One region of the Aminobacter sp. NyZ550 genome, then DNA from elsewhere that is predicted to be linked to it. Evidence: predicted binding sites of a transcription regulator. Region 1 holds the regulator's gene; each other region holds the start of a gene.
What was found. Region 1 encodes LexA, which represses DNA repair genes until DNA is damaged. Its sites were predicted from a motif close to TGTTCNNNNTGTGTTCNG; they were not measured.
Positions count from the first base shown of each region.

Region 2: a site for LexA is predicted at 1,159-1,176, ahead of N7E70_RS03380 (YifB family Mg chelatase-like AAA ATPase). Genes of this name have one in related genera too.
Region 3: a site for LexA is predicted at 2,598-2,615, ahead of N7E70_RS06150 (helicase-related protein). Genes of this name have one in related genera too.

Region 1 covers NZ_CP114190.1:3,781,792-3,786,745, forward strand. Annotated here, with positions in the region: gene trpD (anthranilate phosphoribosyltransferase) at 1-457, shown strand, start outside; gene trpC (indole-3-glycerol phosphate synthase TrpC) at 462-1,271, shown strand; gene moaC (cyclic pyranopterin monophosphate synthase MoaC) at 1,273-1,755, shown strand; gene N7E70_RS18800 (molybdopterin molybdotransferase MoeA) at 1,756-2,961, shown strand; gene lexA (transcriptional repressor LexA) at 3,067-3,783, shown strand; gene N7E70_RS18810 (ComEC/Rec2 family competence protein) at 3,911-4,954, opposite strand, start outside.
Region 2 covers NZ_CP114190.1:692,139-697,092, forward strand. Annotated here, with positions in the region: gene N7E70_RS03375 (sensor domain-containing diguanylate cyclase) at 1-1,031, opposite strand, end outside; gene N7E70_RS03380 (YifB family Mg chelatase-like AAA ATPase) at 1,314-2,846, shown strand; gene N7E70_RS03385 (transglutaminase-like cysteine peptidase) at 3,105-3,734, opposite strand; gene N7E70_RS03390 (polyhydroxyalkanoate depolymerase) at 4,035-4,954, opposite strand, start outside.
Region 3 covers NZ_CP114190.1:1,242,648-1,247,601, forward strand. Annotated here, with positions in the region: gene N7E70_RS06135 (acetyl-CoA C-acetyltransferase) at 1-395, shown strand, start outside; gene N7E70_RS06140 (beta-ketoacyl-ACP reductase) at 508-1,230, shown strand; gene aqpZ (aquaporin Z) at 1,300-1,989, opposite strand; gene N7E70_RS06150 (helicase-related protein) at 2,731-4,954, shown strand, end outside.

The DNA.
Region 1 (4,954 bases):
CGCCGGCGTCAACCGCCAGCTGGTTGGCGTGTTCTCGCCCGAATGGGTGCGTCCGGTGGCCGAGACGCTGAAGGAACTTGGCGCCCAGCACGTCTGGGTGGTCCACGGCGACGGTTATGACGAGATCACCACGACGGGTGAGACCCATGTCGCAGCCCTCAAGGACGGTGTGATCACCACGTTTACGCTGGCGCCCGAACAGGTCGGCTTGAGCAAGCATACGCGCGAAGAGCTGCGCGGCGGCGATTCCGCCTACAATGCCGCTGCCCTGCGCGGGGTTCTCGAAGGTGCCAAGGGTGCCTATCGCGACACGGTGCTGATGAATGCCGGTGCCGGCCTCGTCGTTGCCGGCAAGGCTGCAACGATCGGCGAAGGCGTGCCGCTTGCCGCCGAGGCAATCGACAGCGGCCGCGCCAAGGCAGTGCTCGACCGACTGGTCGCCGTTTCGAACGGATAGAGACATGGCCGATATCCTGCGCCGCATCGAAGCCTACAAGCGCGACGAGATCGCCGCAGCGAAGGCGCTGCTGCCGCTCGCCGAGCTCAAGGCGCGCGCCCGCGACGTCACCAAGCCGCGCGGCTTTCTCGCGGCACTCGAAACCAGCCACAGTGAAAGCCGCTTTGGCCTGATCGCCGAGATCAAGAAGGCGAGCCCGTCCAAAGGCCTGATCCGTCCCGACTTCGATCCGCCGGCGCTCGCCAGGGCCTATGCCGACGGCGGCGCTGCCTGCCTGTCGGTGCTGACGGACACGCCGTCCTTCCAGGGCGCACCGGAATTCCTGACCGCCGCGCGCGATGCCTGCGCCTTGCCGGCATTGCGCAAGGACTTCATGTTCGAGCCCTATCAGGTGCACGAAGCACGTGCCTGGGGCGCGGACGCGATCCTGATCATCATGGCGAGCCTGAGCGACGAAGATGCCAGGCGTATCGAGGATGAGGCGTTCGAAATCGGCATGGACGTGCTCGTCGAGGTCCATGACGAAGAAGAGACAGAACGCGCGCTGAAGCTTCAGTCGCGCCTGCTCGGCATCAACAACCGCAACCTGCGCACATTCGAGGTCAGCCTCGACACGTCGGAGCGCCTGGCGCCGATGGTGCCGGCAGACCGGCTGCTGGTCGGCGAAAGCGGCATCTTCACGCATGCCGATTGCCTGCGTCTGCAGAAATCCGGCATCTCCAGTTTCCTCGTCGGAGAAAGCCTGATGCGGCAGGCCGACGTGACCTCGGCGACGCGTGCGCTGCTCGATGGCGCAGCCCTGGCAAGCGCCTGACATGGCAACCACCCTCACCCATATCGGCGCCACCGGCGAGGCCAACATGGTCGACGTCGGCGACAAGGCCGAGACGACACGCACGGCAATTGCCGAAGGCCATGTCGTCATGCGCCCGGAGACACTGGCGTTGATCCTGTCGGGCAACGCCAAGAAGGGTGACGTGTTCGGCACCGCCCGCATTGCCGGCATCATGGCGGCCAAACGCACCCATGAGCTCGTGCCGCTCTGCCATCCCATTCTTTTGACCAAGGTTTCGGTCGAGATCGAGCCAGATGAGGCGCTGCCCGGCCTGCGCGTCACGGCGCTTGCCCGCGTCACCGGCAAGACCGGCGTCGAGATGGAAGCGCTGACGGCTGCCTCGGTCGCCTGCCTTACCATCTACGACATGGCCAAGGCCGCCGATCGCGGCATGGTGATCTCCGGCATCCGGCTGGTCGAGAAGACCGGCGGCAAGTCGGGCGACTACAAGGCTGCCGAATAGATGGCGCTGCTGCCCGTCGCCGACGCCCTGGCGCGCCTGCTCGACGCTGCCGAACCGCGCGGCACGGAAACTGTCGGCCTTGCCCAGGCATCAGGCCGCGTGCTGTCGGCTCCACTACACGCCCTGCGCACCCAGCCGCCCTTTGACGCCTCCGCCATGGATGGCTACGCCGTCCAGGCCGCCGACATCGCTTCACTGCCGGCGCAGCTCAAGGTTATCGGCCAGGCACCCGCCGGCAAGCAGTTCACGGGCACCGTCGGACCAGGCGAGTGCGTCCGCATCTTCACCGGCGCACCGGTGCCACAAGGCACTGATACCGTCGTCATTCAGGAGAACGTTCGCGATCTCGGCAATGGCAAGATCGCGGTGCTCGAGCCAACGCTTGCTGGCCGCAACATCCGCGCCAGGGGCCTCGACTTCAAGCAGGGCGACCTCATCCTTGATGCAGGACGTGTGCTCGACCCGGCAGCGCTCTCGCTGATCGCAGCTGCCAATCATCCCAGCGTCGAAGTGCTGCGGGCGCCTCTGGTCGCCATCATCGCCACCGGCGACGAGCTATTGCCGCCGGGCAGCAATCCCGGGCCCGACCAGATCATCGCCTCCAACGCCTATGGCGTCGCGGCGATCGTTCAGTCGGTTGGCGCGCGCGTACTCGATCTCGGCATCGCCGCCGACCGCACCGAGGCAATCTCCGCACTGGTCGCCAAGGCGCTCGCCGCCGACGCCGATGTGATCGTCACGCTGGGCGGCGCTTCGGTCGGCGACCACGACCTCGTTCACCGTGTCCTGACCGATCTCGGCATGGATCTCAACTTCTGGAAGATCGCGATGCGCCCGGGCAAGCCGCTGATGTTCGGCCGGCTCGGCAACAGCCGCTGCGTCGGCCTGCCGGGCAATCCGGTCGCCAGCCTGATCTGCTCGCAGATTTTCCTGAAACCTCTGCTGGCGAAGCTTGGCGGCCGCCCTTATTCACCCGACATGCGCAACGGTATTCTCGACACGGCAATGGCGGCCAACGACCTGCGCCAGGACTTTGTCCGCGCGATTGCGCGCGAGACCGCTGAGGGTCTCGTCGTCACACCCTACCTGATCCAGGACTCTTCGATGCTGCGCACGCTGGCCGACGCCAACTGCGCCATCGTGCGGGTGCCCTTCGCGCCTGCAGTCGAAGCCGGCAGCGCCTGCCAGGTGATGATGTTGCGCTGAGCAGCACCTTCCACCCTTCACGAAATATCAACAGTTGCGGAACACAACTGGAACAGATAGTGTTTGTTCTGGGTTTGTTTTTCTTCTGATTCCTCGGGGGTGGCGATGCTGACGCGCAAACAACACGAGCTTTTGCTATTCATCCACGAGCGGCTGAAGGAAGCGGGTATTCCGCCATCCTTCGACGAGATGAAGGAAGCACTCGACCTCGCCTCCAAGTCCGGCATCCATCGCCTGATCACGGCGCTCGAAGAACGCGGCTTCATCAGGCGTCTGCCCAACCGGGCGCGCGCGCTTGAAGTGCTGCGCCTGCCCGATTCGATCGCGCCTGGCCTCAACGCGGCGAAGAAGTTCTCGCCCAGCGTCATCGAGGGTAGCCTCGGCCGCAAACCCGAGCCGTCACGCAGCATGTCGGCCGGCAATGACGACGATGTTGCTTCGGCGGTTGCCATTCCCGTCATGGGACGCATCGCTGCCGGTGTGCCGATCGACGCCATCCAGCACAAGACGCATTCGATTTCGGTGCCGCCAGACATGATCATGGGCGGCGAGCATTACGCGCTCGAGGTCAAGGGCGACTCGATGATCGAGGCCGGCATCTTCGACGGCGACACTGTGGTCATCCGCAGCTCGACCACGGCCAATCCCGGTGAGATCATCGTCGCCCTCGTCGACGACGAAGAAGCGACGCTCAAGCGTTTCCGCCGCAAGGGTGCCTCGATCGCTCTTGAGGCCGCCAATCCGGCCTATGAAACCCGCATCTTCGGACCGGACAGGGTCAAGGTGCAGGGCAAGCTTGTCGGCCTGATCCGCCGCTATTGATTGCCGGGGCTGCGTTTCCGCCACCTCGGCCTGTCCATCCTGCTGCAATCTGTAAGCCGGACTGATCTGCCCTGTTGCTATCGTGCCGTATCTGACGGCTCTGCGACGGCGGGTACAGATTTCGGACTCACCGTGTGGTCGCAGTCGGCGCTTTCGGGTGCGCCTTGGTTGCCCCGGCTGATGCCTTTGGGGGCATCTCCACTCGCTTGTAGGGCGGAAGGCCCCTCGCCTCGCGCGAAAATTGGCGCTGCGCATGCCACGGGCGGTACGGTTCCGCCACGGCGTGGCGTATCTCGACCGCCCGATCTACGCCAGCCGCCGCGGCTGTGATGAATATCGACGCACTGCCAAGGCGCGCCAGCTCGCGTTTGGTGAGCACGGCCACGCCGGGGCAGACGTCGCTTGCCGTGGCATCGTCGACGACGATGAGATTCGCGTTGTCGCAGGCTCGTGCAGCGGCGCTCGCATTCGCCGCATGGACGATCCGTGCCCCCTCCGGTTGTTGAACCGTGCACAGCCCGCTGTCACAGACGAAGGCGTCCGCGCCGGCGGCGTTTAGCTCTCCAGATACTGGTTTGCCGGGTATCGTACCGGCGACATCTGCCTCGGCTGTTGGCTGTGAGCCGGTCTCGCTGGGCAAACGGACAGTCCCGTTCGTTGCATTCGCGGCCGAACGGGCCGGGGTGACGAGTGTTTCCGACGCCAGCGCGCGCTGCCAGTTGTCGACGGTGAACTGGTTCGGCCGGACGCGATTGACGGCCAGCTTGCCATCGTCGACCGGGACGCCGACGAGGCGGCCATCTTCCGAAACGAGAACCGTGGGCGTTTCCGTTTCCACGACCGTCAGCAGCCCAAGGGCCGCGAATGGCAGTGCGGCGGCGCGCAGCCAGGTCGTTGCCGTCGACGCGATGACGAGTGCTGCAGTGAGCAACAGTACCGCATGTGACGAGACAAGGCCGACCGCATCGACCGGCGAGCGCTCGGAGAACCAGGTGGCGATGCCAATCATTGCCTTCAGGCCGAAGCCCATCGTGTCGAGGAAGGGGCCGTCGAGTCCAAGCGGCATGAAAATGCCAGCCATGACGGCAAAGGGCATGACCAGGACAGACACAAACGGGCTGACTGCCAGATTGGCGAACAGGCTGAGGGGCGAGACACGTTGGAAATGCCA
Region 2 (4,954 bases), 2.4 Mb from region 1:
CGCGGGTTTCTCACTGCGGCGGCCTCGGTCGCCTTGAAGATCCGGAAGGTGTTGCGACCCGCTGATTTGGCGGCATAGAGCGCGGTATCGGCTCGCACCAGCAGATCCGAGGGGCTGCGCACTTCATGAATCGCGATGCCGATCGAGGCGCCGAGCTTCAGGGCCCGGCCGCCGTGGTCGACCGGTCTGCCCAGCCTGTCGATGATCTGGCGCGCCAGTTCCGAGATCGCCGCAAGCTCCAACTCCGGCCCCACCAGCACGGCGAACTCGTCGCCGCCGATGCGCGAGACGAGCTCGACGCCGGCGCAGGCGTTTTGCAGACGCCGGGCTACTTCCTTCAGGCACTCGTCGCCGGCGACATGGCCAAAGGTGTCGTTGATCTGCTTGAAGCCGTCGAGGTCGACCAGCAACAGCGCTCCGAGCGGAGGCCGATCGTCGGCATCGGCCGTCAGCTCCGCCAACTTGGTCTGGAACCGGCTGCGGTTGGCGAGCCCGGTCATGACGTCATATTCGGCGAGATAGCGGGTCTGGTCGGCCAGAATCTTCTCTTCGGTGATGTCCTGCTTCATGCCGAAGATACGCACGGCAACGCCATCCTCGCATTCGACGCTGGCAGTGATGCGGATCCAGCGGCGATTGCCCTTCGCAGTCACGATCTCGGCGTCGAGGCCGAAGCCGGTGCGCTCCGCAATGCCCTTGCTGCGCTTGGCATGCAGCTCGATGGCGGAAGCCTCGGTGTAGCATTTGACGATGTCCTCACGGACGAGCGGTGCTCCACGCGGCAGGTCGAACAGATCATAGACCACGTCGGTCCAGTGCAGCGCCTGGTCGGCGAGGTTGCATTGCCAGACGCCGATGCGGGCAGCGGCCGAGGAGCGGTCGAAAATCTTCTGGCTGTGCGCCAGCGAGGCCGCTTGTTCGCGGATCAGCGCCGTCTGCGCCTCAAGCCTTGCCTCGAGCCCCGCGATGATGGCGTCGCTCTGCCTGAGAACGGCCCGCCGCCGTATGTGCCGCGATGACGGACTGCGCATGTGGATAGCCCCTGTTTCGGGCAGAGCTTCGCGCGGCGGCGCTTAATATTCCCTCTCTCTAATGCCGCAAGGGCAGATTGCTGCGCACCAGGGTTAACGTATCCCGAACGCACCATGCCGACGTGCATGTTCTTGAATTGTTCTTGCGCACCTTTGCAATCTATGCTTGTCTTTGGCTGAGACTTACGCAGGCGAGGGGCCGCCTGCCGGAAGCAACGTGCATGAATTCGCCACAGCGCATCCGTGCGGCCCCAAGGAGCGCGGTGCTACAGGGAGGGCAGCATGGTTTCGCGCGTGCGCACTGTCGCGTTCCAGGGCATCGAGGCGGTTCCCGTCGACGTGCAGGTGATGGTCGCGCCCGGCAAGGTCGGCATGCAGATCGTCGGCCTGCCCGACAAGGCGGTGGCCGAAAGCCGCGAGCGGGTGCAGGCGGCGTTGCACGCGTCCGGCCTGTCGATGCCTGCCAAGAAAGTCACCATCAACCTTGCCCCGGCCGACCTGCCCAAGGAAGGCAGCCATTACGACCTGCCGATTGCGCTCGGGCTGATGGCAGCACTCGGCGCCCTGCCGGGCGATGCTCTCGCCGCCTATGTCGTGCTCGGCGAGCTGTCGCTGGACGGCACCATTTCGGCGGTCGCAGGTGCGTTGCCGGCGGCAATCGGCGCCAATGCCGAGGGCAAGGGGCTGATCTGTCCCGCCGCCAGCGGACCGGAAGCCGCCTGGGCCGGTGCCGACATCGACATTCTGGCGCCGCGCAGCCTGATTGCCATCGCCAACCATTTTCGCGGCACCCAGGTACTTTCCCGACCCGAACCCGGCATTCGTGCTGCGGCGCGCGACCTGCCCGACCTCGCCGACATCAAGGGCCAGGAAAGCGCCAAGCGAGCGCTCGAGGTCGCCGCCGCTGGCGGCCACAACCTCTTGATGGTCGGCCCGCCTGGCGCCGGCAAGTCGATGCTGGCGGCGCGGCTGCCCTCGATCCTGCCGCCTTTGTCGCCCAAGGAACTTCTCGAAGTGTCGATGATCGCCTCGATCGCCGGCGAACTCGCGGAAGGCAAGCTCACCGACCGGCGCCCGTTCCGGGCACCGCATCATTCCGCCTCGATGGCGGCAATGGTCGGCGGCGGCTTGAAGGCGCGACCGGGCGAAGTATCGCTCGCCCATCACGGCGTGCTGTTCCTCGACGAGCTCCCCGAATTCACACCACAGGTGCTCGATTCTTTACGCCAACCGCTCGAAACGGGCGAATGCATGATCGCCCGCGCCAATCACCGCATCACCTATCCGGCGCGCATCCAGCTGGTCGCGGCGATGAACCCGTGCCGCTGCGGCATGGCCGGCGAACCCGGCTATCGCTGCCTGCGCGGCACGCGCTGCCAGTCCGACTATCAGGCACGTATCTCCGGGCCGCTGCTCGACCGCATCGACCTGCGCATCGAGGTGCCCGCGGTCTCGGCCTCCGACCTCATCCGCGGCAGCCGCTCGGAAGCCAGCGCCGATGTCGCCTTGCGTGTCGCCCGGGCGCGGACGATCCAGCGCGAGCGCCTCGAACGCCATGGGGTCACAGGTGCCACCACCAATGCGCAGTGCGCCGCAGGCCTGATCGAAGACATCGCCGCGCCCGATGCCGCTGGGCTTTCGCTGTTGCGCGACGCCAGCGAAAAGCTCGGCTTTTCCGCCCGCGCCTATCACCGCGTGCTCAAGGTGGCACGCACGCTGGCGGATCTCGATGGCAGCGAGACTGTCGGCCGCATTCACCTCGCCGAGGCGATTTCATATCGCATGAGCGCCGAGCGCATGGCGCAGGCAGCGTAGGAAGAGGAGGGGCGCCGCAAGCGCAGTTCAGGCTGTCGCAAGGAAGGTGAAGGCGGTAGACGAGCCCAATGAAAGCGAACAGCGGACATGCAGCGTCCGCGGCGCTGGCGGAACTCAACCTCACCGCTCGGTAAGTCTAACGGGACGGTGGCATATGGCCGCCGTTTTGCCTCGCCAGAGGACGCGGCCAGGACCACTTGGCCACAAGCCGCCCTGCGAAACACGAAGGAACAGCGGTTACCGTATCCGCAAGAGACGCTACTTGACCGAGCCGACCAGCATCGGCTGGCCTTCGCGGATCGTCACCCAGCGGCCGGTGTTCTCGCTCGACTGGCGCTTGAGGTAGCTGTAGCCGGTCTCGTCCCACTGGCGCACGGCATCGGTCAGATTGTCGAGGATGAAGTCGCCCTTGGAGGTGCGCACGGTCAGCACCGCATGACCCTCGCCATCGGGCTTGCGCACCACCGTGATCAGCAGGTTGGACAGCTTCAGACCTTCGCGGTTCAAGGTCCGGCGCTTTTCCAGCACATAGTCCTCGCAGTCGCCTTCACTATTGTCGGGGTAGGTCCAGACCTCGTCGCGGCCATAGATTTCGATATCGTTCATTGGTTTGACGGCGGCGTTGACCGACACGTTGACGGCGACGATCTTGCGCCACATCGCGCCTGTCATCTGCTCGGGCCCGGTGTCGCGCGACCGGATCGAGCACTCGGCCGGATTGAGGCGGCAGAAATCGTAATGGCCGATCGGCTGCGACGTCAGCCCACCCGTAATCATCGGCTGGGACGCAGCAAAGGCTGCGCCAGCGGACAAAACCACGCCCGTCATCAGCCCGAAAAACACACCGGCACGCCCCGCCGCGCACCGTAAGCCTGCTGCGGAAATCATCTGCCCCGCTCGCCCCATTTACATCGTTAATAAAACGTTAAGAGCGAGGGGCAGGCGGAGTCAATCAAAGCTCGCTGCAGATTGCAGACATGGTTACCGCAGCGGCGGCCAAGCGATAATTGTGCAACAGACGCACGGCACGGCGGCCGGACAACCGGAGCCGGCTTTCGCCAGCCGCGCTGCACGAATTCAACGAGTTAGGGTGCCCTGTACCCGAAAAGGCGCACAGAACGCAGAAAGGCCCGGCGTTTGCACCGGGCCTTGCCTGTGGAAAAGATGAACCTGGCTGGGCGGCGGCCGTCAGGCCTTGCGCACCAGCCGAGGCTTGGCCGCCTTGCGTGCGGATGCGCCATAGCTTGCCATGAAGTCGACGATGCGGGGCACGATTTCGGCGCGGAAGCGTGAGCCGTTGAAGACGCCGTAATGGCCGACAGCCGGCTGCATGTAATGCGCCTTCATGTCCTGGGGAACGTTGACGCACAGATCATGCGCTGCCTGCGTCTGGCCGAGGCCCGAAATGTCGTCGTTCTCGCCTTCGACGGTGAACAGCGCGACGTTGCGGATTGCCGAGGTGTCGACGGGCTGGCCGCGATGGGTCATCTCGCCCTTGGGCAAAGCGTGGCGCACGAACACGGTGTCGACCGTCTGCAGGTAGAATTCGGCGGTCAGGTCCATCACCGCCAGATATTCGTCATAGAAGTCGCGGTGCTTCTCCGCCCCGTCGCCATCGTTCTTCACCAGGTGCATGAAGAAGTCCTTGTGGGCGATGATGTGGCGGTCGAGGTTCATGGTCATGAAGCCCGACAACTGCAGGAAGCCCGGATAGACCTCGCGGGCAAAGCCGGGCGCCGGCCACGGCACCTGCATGATGACGTTGTCGCGGAACCAGTCGATGCTCTTCTTCTCGGCCAGTTGGTTGACGGCGGTCGGATTGCGCCGGGTGTCGATCGGGCCGCCCATCAACGTCATCGTCGACGGCGCGAAGCGGTCGCCGCGCGCCTCCATCACGGCGACTGCGGCGAGCACCGGCACCGAAGGCTGGCACACCGCCATCACATGGGTGTCCGGTCCCAGCGCGTGGAACATGTCGATGACATAATCGATGTAGTCGTCGAGATCGAACTTGCCTTCGGTCACCGGCACCATGCGGGCATCGGCCCAATCGGTGATGTAGACGTCGGCATACGGCAGCATTGCCTCGACAGTGCCACGCAGCAGCG
Region 3 (4,954 bases), 2.5 Mb from region 1:
CCGAGGCTGTACGCCGCGGCCTCACCCCGCTGGTCCGCATCGTTTCCTGGGCGACCGCCGGCGTCGACCCGCAGATCATGGGCACCGGCCCGATCCCGGCGTCGCGCAAGGCGCTGGAAAAGGCCGGCTGGTCGGTCGGCGATCTCGACCTGGTCGAAGCCAACGAGGCTTTCGCCGCGCAGGCCTGCGCGGTCAACAAGGACATGGGCTGGGATCCGGCGATCGTCAACGTCAATGGCGGCGCCATTGCCATCGGCCATCCGGTGGGCGCGTCCGGCGCCCGCGTCTTCAACACGCTGGTCTACGAAATGCGCCGGCGCAGTGCGAAAAAGGGTCTGGCGACCCTGTGCATCGGCGGCGGCATGGGCGTCGCGATGTGTGTCGAGGCGATGTAAATCGAAAACAAAAGGGCGGCCGATGTGCCGCCCTTTTTGTCTCTAAAAGCCTCTCGCAAGGGAAAAGCCTGTCGCAAGGGCAGTCCATCAAGCAGCAGAAAAGGGGAAACGCATGAGCAAGGTTGCACTGGTTACCGGAGGATCGCGCGGCATCGGTGCTGCTATTTCGATCGCGCTGAAGGAGGCGGGCTACTCGGTTGCGGCCAACTACGCCGGCAATGACGAAGCTGCGCAGAAGTTCAAGGCCGAGACGGGCATTCCGGTCTACAAATGGTCGGTCGCCGACTACGACGCCTGCGAGGCCGGCATCAAGCAGGTCGAGGCTGACCTCGGCCCCGTCTCGGTGCTGGTCAACAACGCCGGCATCACGCGCGACTCGATGTTCCACAAGATGACGCGCGAGCAGTGGAAGGAAGTCATCGACACCAACCTGAACGGTGCCTTCAACATGACCCATCCGCTGTGGAGCGGCATGCGCGACCGCAAGTTCGGCCGCGTCATCACCATCTCCTCGATCAACGGCCAGAAGGGCCAGGCCGGCCAGGCCAATTATTCGGCCTCCAAGGCAGGCGACATCGGCTTCACCAAGGCCCTGGCCCAGGAAGGCGCCCGCGCCGGCATCACCGTCAATGTCATCTGTCCCGGCTACATTGCCACCGAGATGGTGATGGCGGTTCCGGAAAAGGTGCGGGAATCGATCATCGCCCAGATCCCGGTCAGCAGGCTCGGCGAGCCTGAAGAGATCGCGCGCTGCGTGGTGTTCCTGGCATCGGAACAATCGGGCTTCATCACGGGCGCGACCCTGTCCGCAAACGGCGGACAATATTTCGTCTGACCGCCAGGCTTGCTGCCCCGAAACAAGACGGCGCCGCAAGGCGCCGTTTTCGCGTCTGGCCCGTGAGGCTCAGTCCTTTTCGAACATCGCCTTGTGAACGACGCCGGCGATCGCCGCGCCGACGATCGGGGCTACCCAGAACAACCACAACTGCTGCAGGGCGATGCCGCCGACGAACAGCGCCGGTCCGGTCGAGCGGGCCGGGTTGACCGAGGTGTTGGTGACCGGAATCGAGATCAGGTGGATAAGCGTCAGCGCAAGGCCAATGGCGATCGGTGCGAAGCCGGCCGGCACGCGTCCATGGGTCGAGCCCAGGATGATCATCAGGAACATGAAGGTCAAAACGACCTCGATGATCAATGCCGAGGTCAGGCCATATTTGCCGGGTGAAGCGTCGCCATAGCCGTTGGTCGCGAAGCCGCCGATCCCGGCAAAGTCGGCCTTACCGCTGACGATGAGGTAGAGCACCGTCGAGGCGACGATGGCGCCGACAAGCTGGGCGATGATATAAGGCACCAGGTTCTTGGCTTCGAAGCGACCGGCCATCATCAGGCCGACAGAGACTGCGGGGTTGAAGTGGCCGCCCGAGATGCCGCCGACGGCATAGGCCATGGTCAGCACGGTCAGGCCGAATGCCAGGGCTACCCCGGCAAAGCCGATGCCGAGTTCGGGAAACGCAGCTGCAAGCACCGCACTGCCGCAACCACCAAAGACAAGCCAGAATGTGCCGAGGAACTCGGCGAATAGACGTTTGCTCATGATCTTCCCTCCAGATGTCGTGCGCCTGCGTGGTGCGCCGCATTTTCCGGAGGCCCCGCCTGGGCAATCCCCGCCGCGCAGACTCAACATGCGGATGGAGACATGCCTCGCTGTCGCATTCAACGGGTGTGGTTCCCTTAACGTAATGCAATCACAGATATTTTCGTCGAACCAGCGGTGTGCCGCTTTGGCACGCAAAGATTAACGCGCCCGGGAGCCTGTTGTGGACAAGCCTGTGACTCCACGGTGGATAATCGGTGGAGTCGTTGGGGAAGACACAACATCTAGCGGTGAACAAATCAGGAAACTTGTCCTATCAGTGATTCGTCGCCTGTTCGTTCCGCATTTGGTTCAAATGTTAACGAAATGCCGCTCGTCGACGATTCCAGCGTTAACCCGGAGATAGGAAACATCAACAAAATCATTATTTTGCGTCGGGTTTGCCAAAGCGTTCGGGCGCTTGGCCGGCAAAGGTTAACAGCAGTGGGCTAAAGCATGAAACGGGCCACTTTAGAGAATCTGCATGTGGTGCGACTTGCCAGCACGAAATCTATATGTTGGGGTGAACAAAACCTGAATCTGCCGGAGTCAGTGATTCGTCGCTGATTCGTTCCAGACTCGTTCCAACTCTTAAATCTGGAACATTCCGCTTTCGCTTCGTCTCGCAAATCCCTATGTGTCCAGTCGTCGTGAAAGCGGCGCAACGCCGGGTGGGCCCGGCGCCGAGGGCGGTTCCTTAGAATGAATGTTCACTCCAAGCAGAATGACCCCCTGATCCTGTCGGGTCGCGATGTGACAGCGGTCCTCGGGCCGACCAACACCGGCAAGACGCATCTCGCCATCGAGCGCATGGTCGCGCATGAAAGCGGCATCATCGGCCTGCCGCTCAGGCTGCTTGCCCGCGAGGTCTATGGCCGGCTCTGCGAGAAGGTTGGTGCCCATAAGGTCGCGCTGGTGACCGGCGAGGAGAAGATCCTGCCGGCCGGTGCCAAGTATTCCGTCTGCACCGTCGAGGCGATGCCGCGTCAGACCGATGCCGCCTTCGTCGCCATCGACGAGGTACAGCTCGCCGGCGATCTCGAGCGGGGCCATATCTTCACCGACCGCATCCTGCACCTGCGGGGCAGGCAGGAAACGCTGCTGCTGGGTGCTGCCACCATGCACGGCATCCTGCAGAAGCTTTTGAAGGGCGTGTCGGTGGTCACCCGGCCGCGCCTGTCGCATCTTGCCTATGCCGGCTCCAAGAAGCTGACGCGGCTGCCGCGCCGCTCGGCCATCGTCGCCTTTTCGGCGGATGAGGTCTATGGCATCGCCGAGCTCATCCGCCGTCAGCAGGGCGGCGCTGCCGTCGTGCTCGGCGCGCTCAGCCCACGCACCCGCAACGCCCAGGTCGAACTCTACCAGTCCGGCGACGTCGACTACCTGATTGCCACAGATGCCATCGGCATGGGCCTCAATCTCGATGTCGACCATGTTGCCTTTGCCCAGAACCGCAAGTTCGACGGCTACCAGTATCGCCAGCTGACCGCCGCCGAGCTTGGCCAGATCGCCGGCCGTGCCGGCCGTCATCTTCGCGACGGCACCTTTGGCGTTACCGGCCAGGTTGATCCGTTCGACGAGGAGCTGATCGAGAAGATCGAAGGGCACGATTTCGAGCCGGTGAAGGTGCTGCAGTGGCGCACCGCTTCGTTCGACTTCACAAGCCTCGACACGCTCAAGCGCTCGATCGACACGGTGGCGCCCGTCGAGGGCCTGACGCGGGCGCTACCTGCGGTCGACGCCCAGGCGCTCGAACACCTGTCGCGTGACGAAAACATCCGCTCGCTCGCCACCGGTCGCGAACGTGTCGCCCTTTTGTGGGAGACCTGCGCGCTGCCCGACTATCGCAGGATTGCGCCTGCCCAGCACGCCGACCTCATTGCGTCGATGTATGACGATCTCGCCCGCAACGGTCATGTCGACGAAAACTACATGGCCGAACAGGTGCGCCGCGCCGATTCCACCGAAGGCGACATCGACACGCTCTCCCACCGGATCGCACAGATCCGGACCTGGACTTTTGTCTCAAACCGCCCTGGCTGGCTTGCCGATCCGGCACACTGGCAAGAAAAAACGCGAAACATCGAAGACAGATTGTCGGATGCACTGCATGAGCGGTTGACGAAACGCTTTGTAGACCGCAGGACTTCCGTCCTCATGCGCCGCCTTAGAGAAAACACTATGCTTGAAGCCGAAATAAGCCCGTCCGGAACTGTCCTCGTCGAGGGCCACCATGTCGGCGAACTGCAAGGGTTCCGTTTCACCGCAGATCAGAGCGCTGGCGGAGAAGACGCCAAGGCCGTGCGCACGGCAGCACAGAAGGCGCTCGCCACAGAATTCGATGCCCGCGCGGAGCGTTTCTCGGCGTCGCCCAATGGCGATATCGCGCTTGGCTCCGACGGCGTTCTGCGCTGGATCGGCGCGCCGATCGGCACGCTGGTCGAGGGCGAGGACGCGCTCAAGCCGCGCGTCGTGCTGCTCGCCGACGAGCAACTGACGGGCCCGGCCCGTGACAAGGTCGCGGCGCGCGCCGACCGTTTCGTCAATTTCCAGATTGAGTCGCTGCTCAAGCCGTTGGTCGATCTCAAGGCCGGAGAACAGCTTTCCGGCATTGGCCGTGGCATCGCTTTCCAGTTGGTCGAGAATTTCGGCCTGATCAATCGCCGCGACATCGCCGACGAGGTGAAGTCGCTCGACCAGGAAGGTCGCGCAGCACTTCGCCGTCTCGGCGTCCGCTTCGGCGCCTACCACGTCTTTGTACCGGCGCTGATCAAGCCGGCACCGTCCGGCCTGGTGACGCTGCTCTGGGCGCTCAAGAATGATGGCAAGGACAAGCCGGGCTTCGGCGATGTCGTCCACGCGTTGGCCGCCGGCCGTACGTCTGTTGTCATCGACCAGGCTTTCGACAAGACCTTCTACAAGCTCG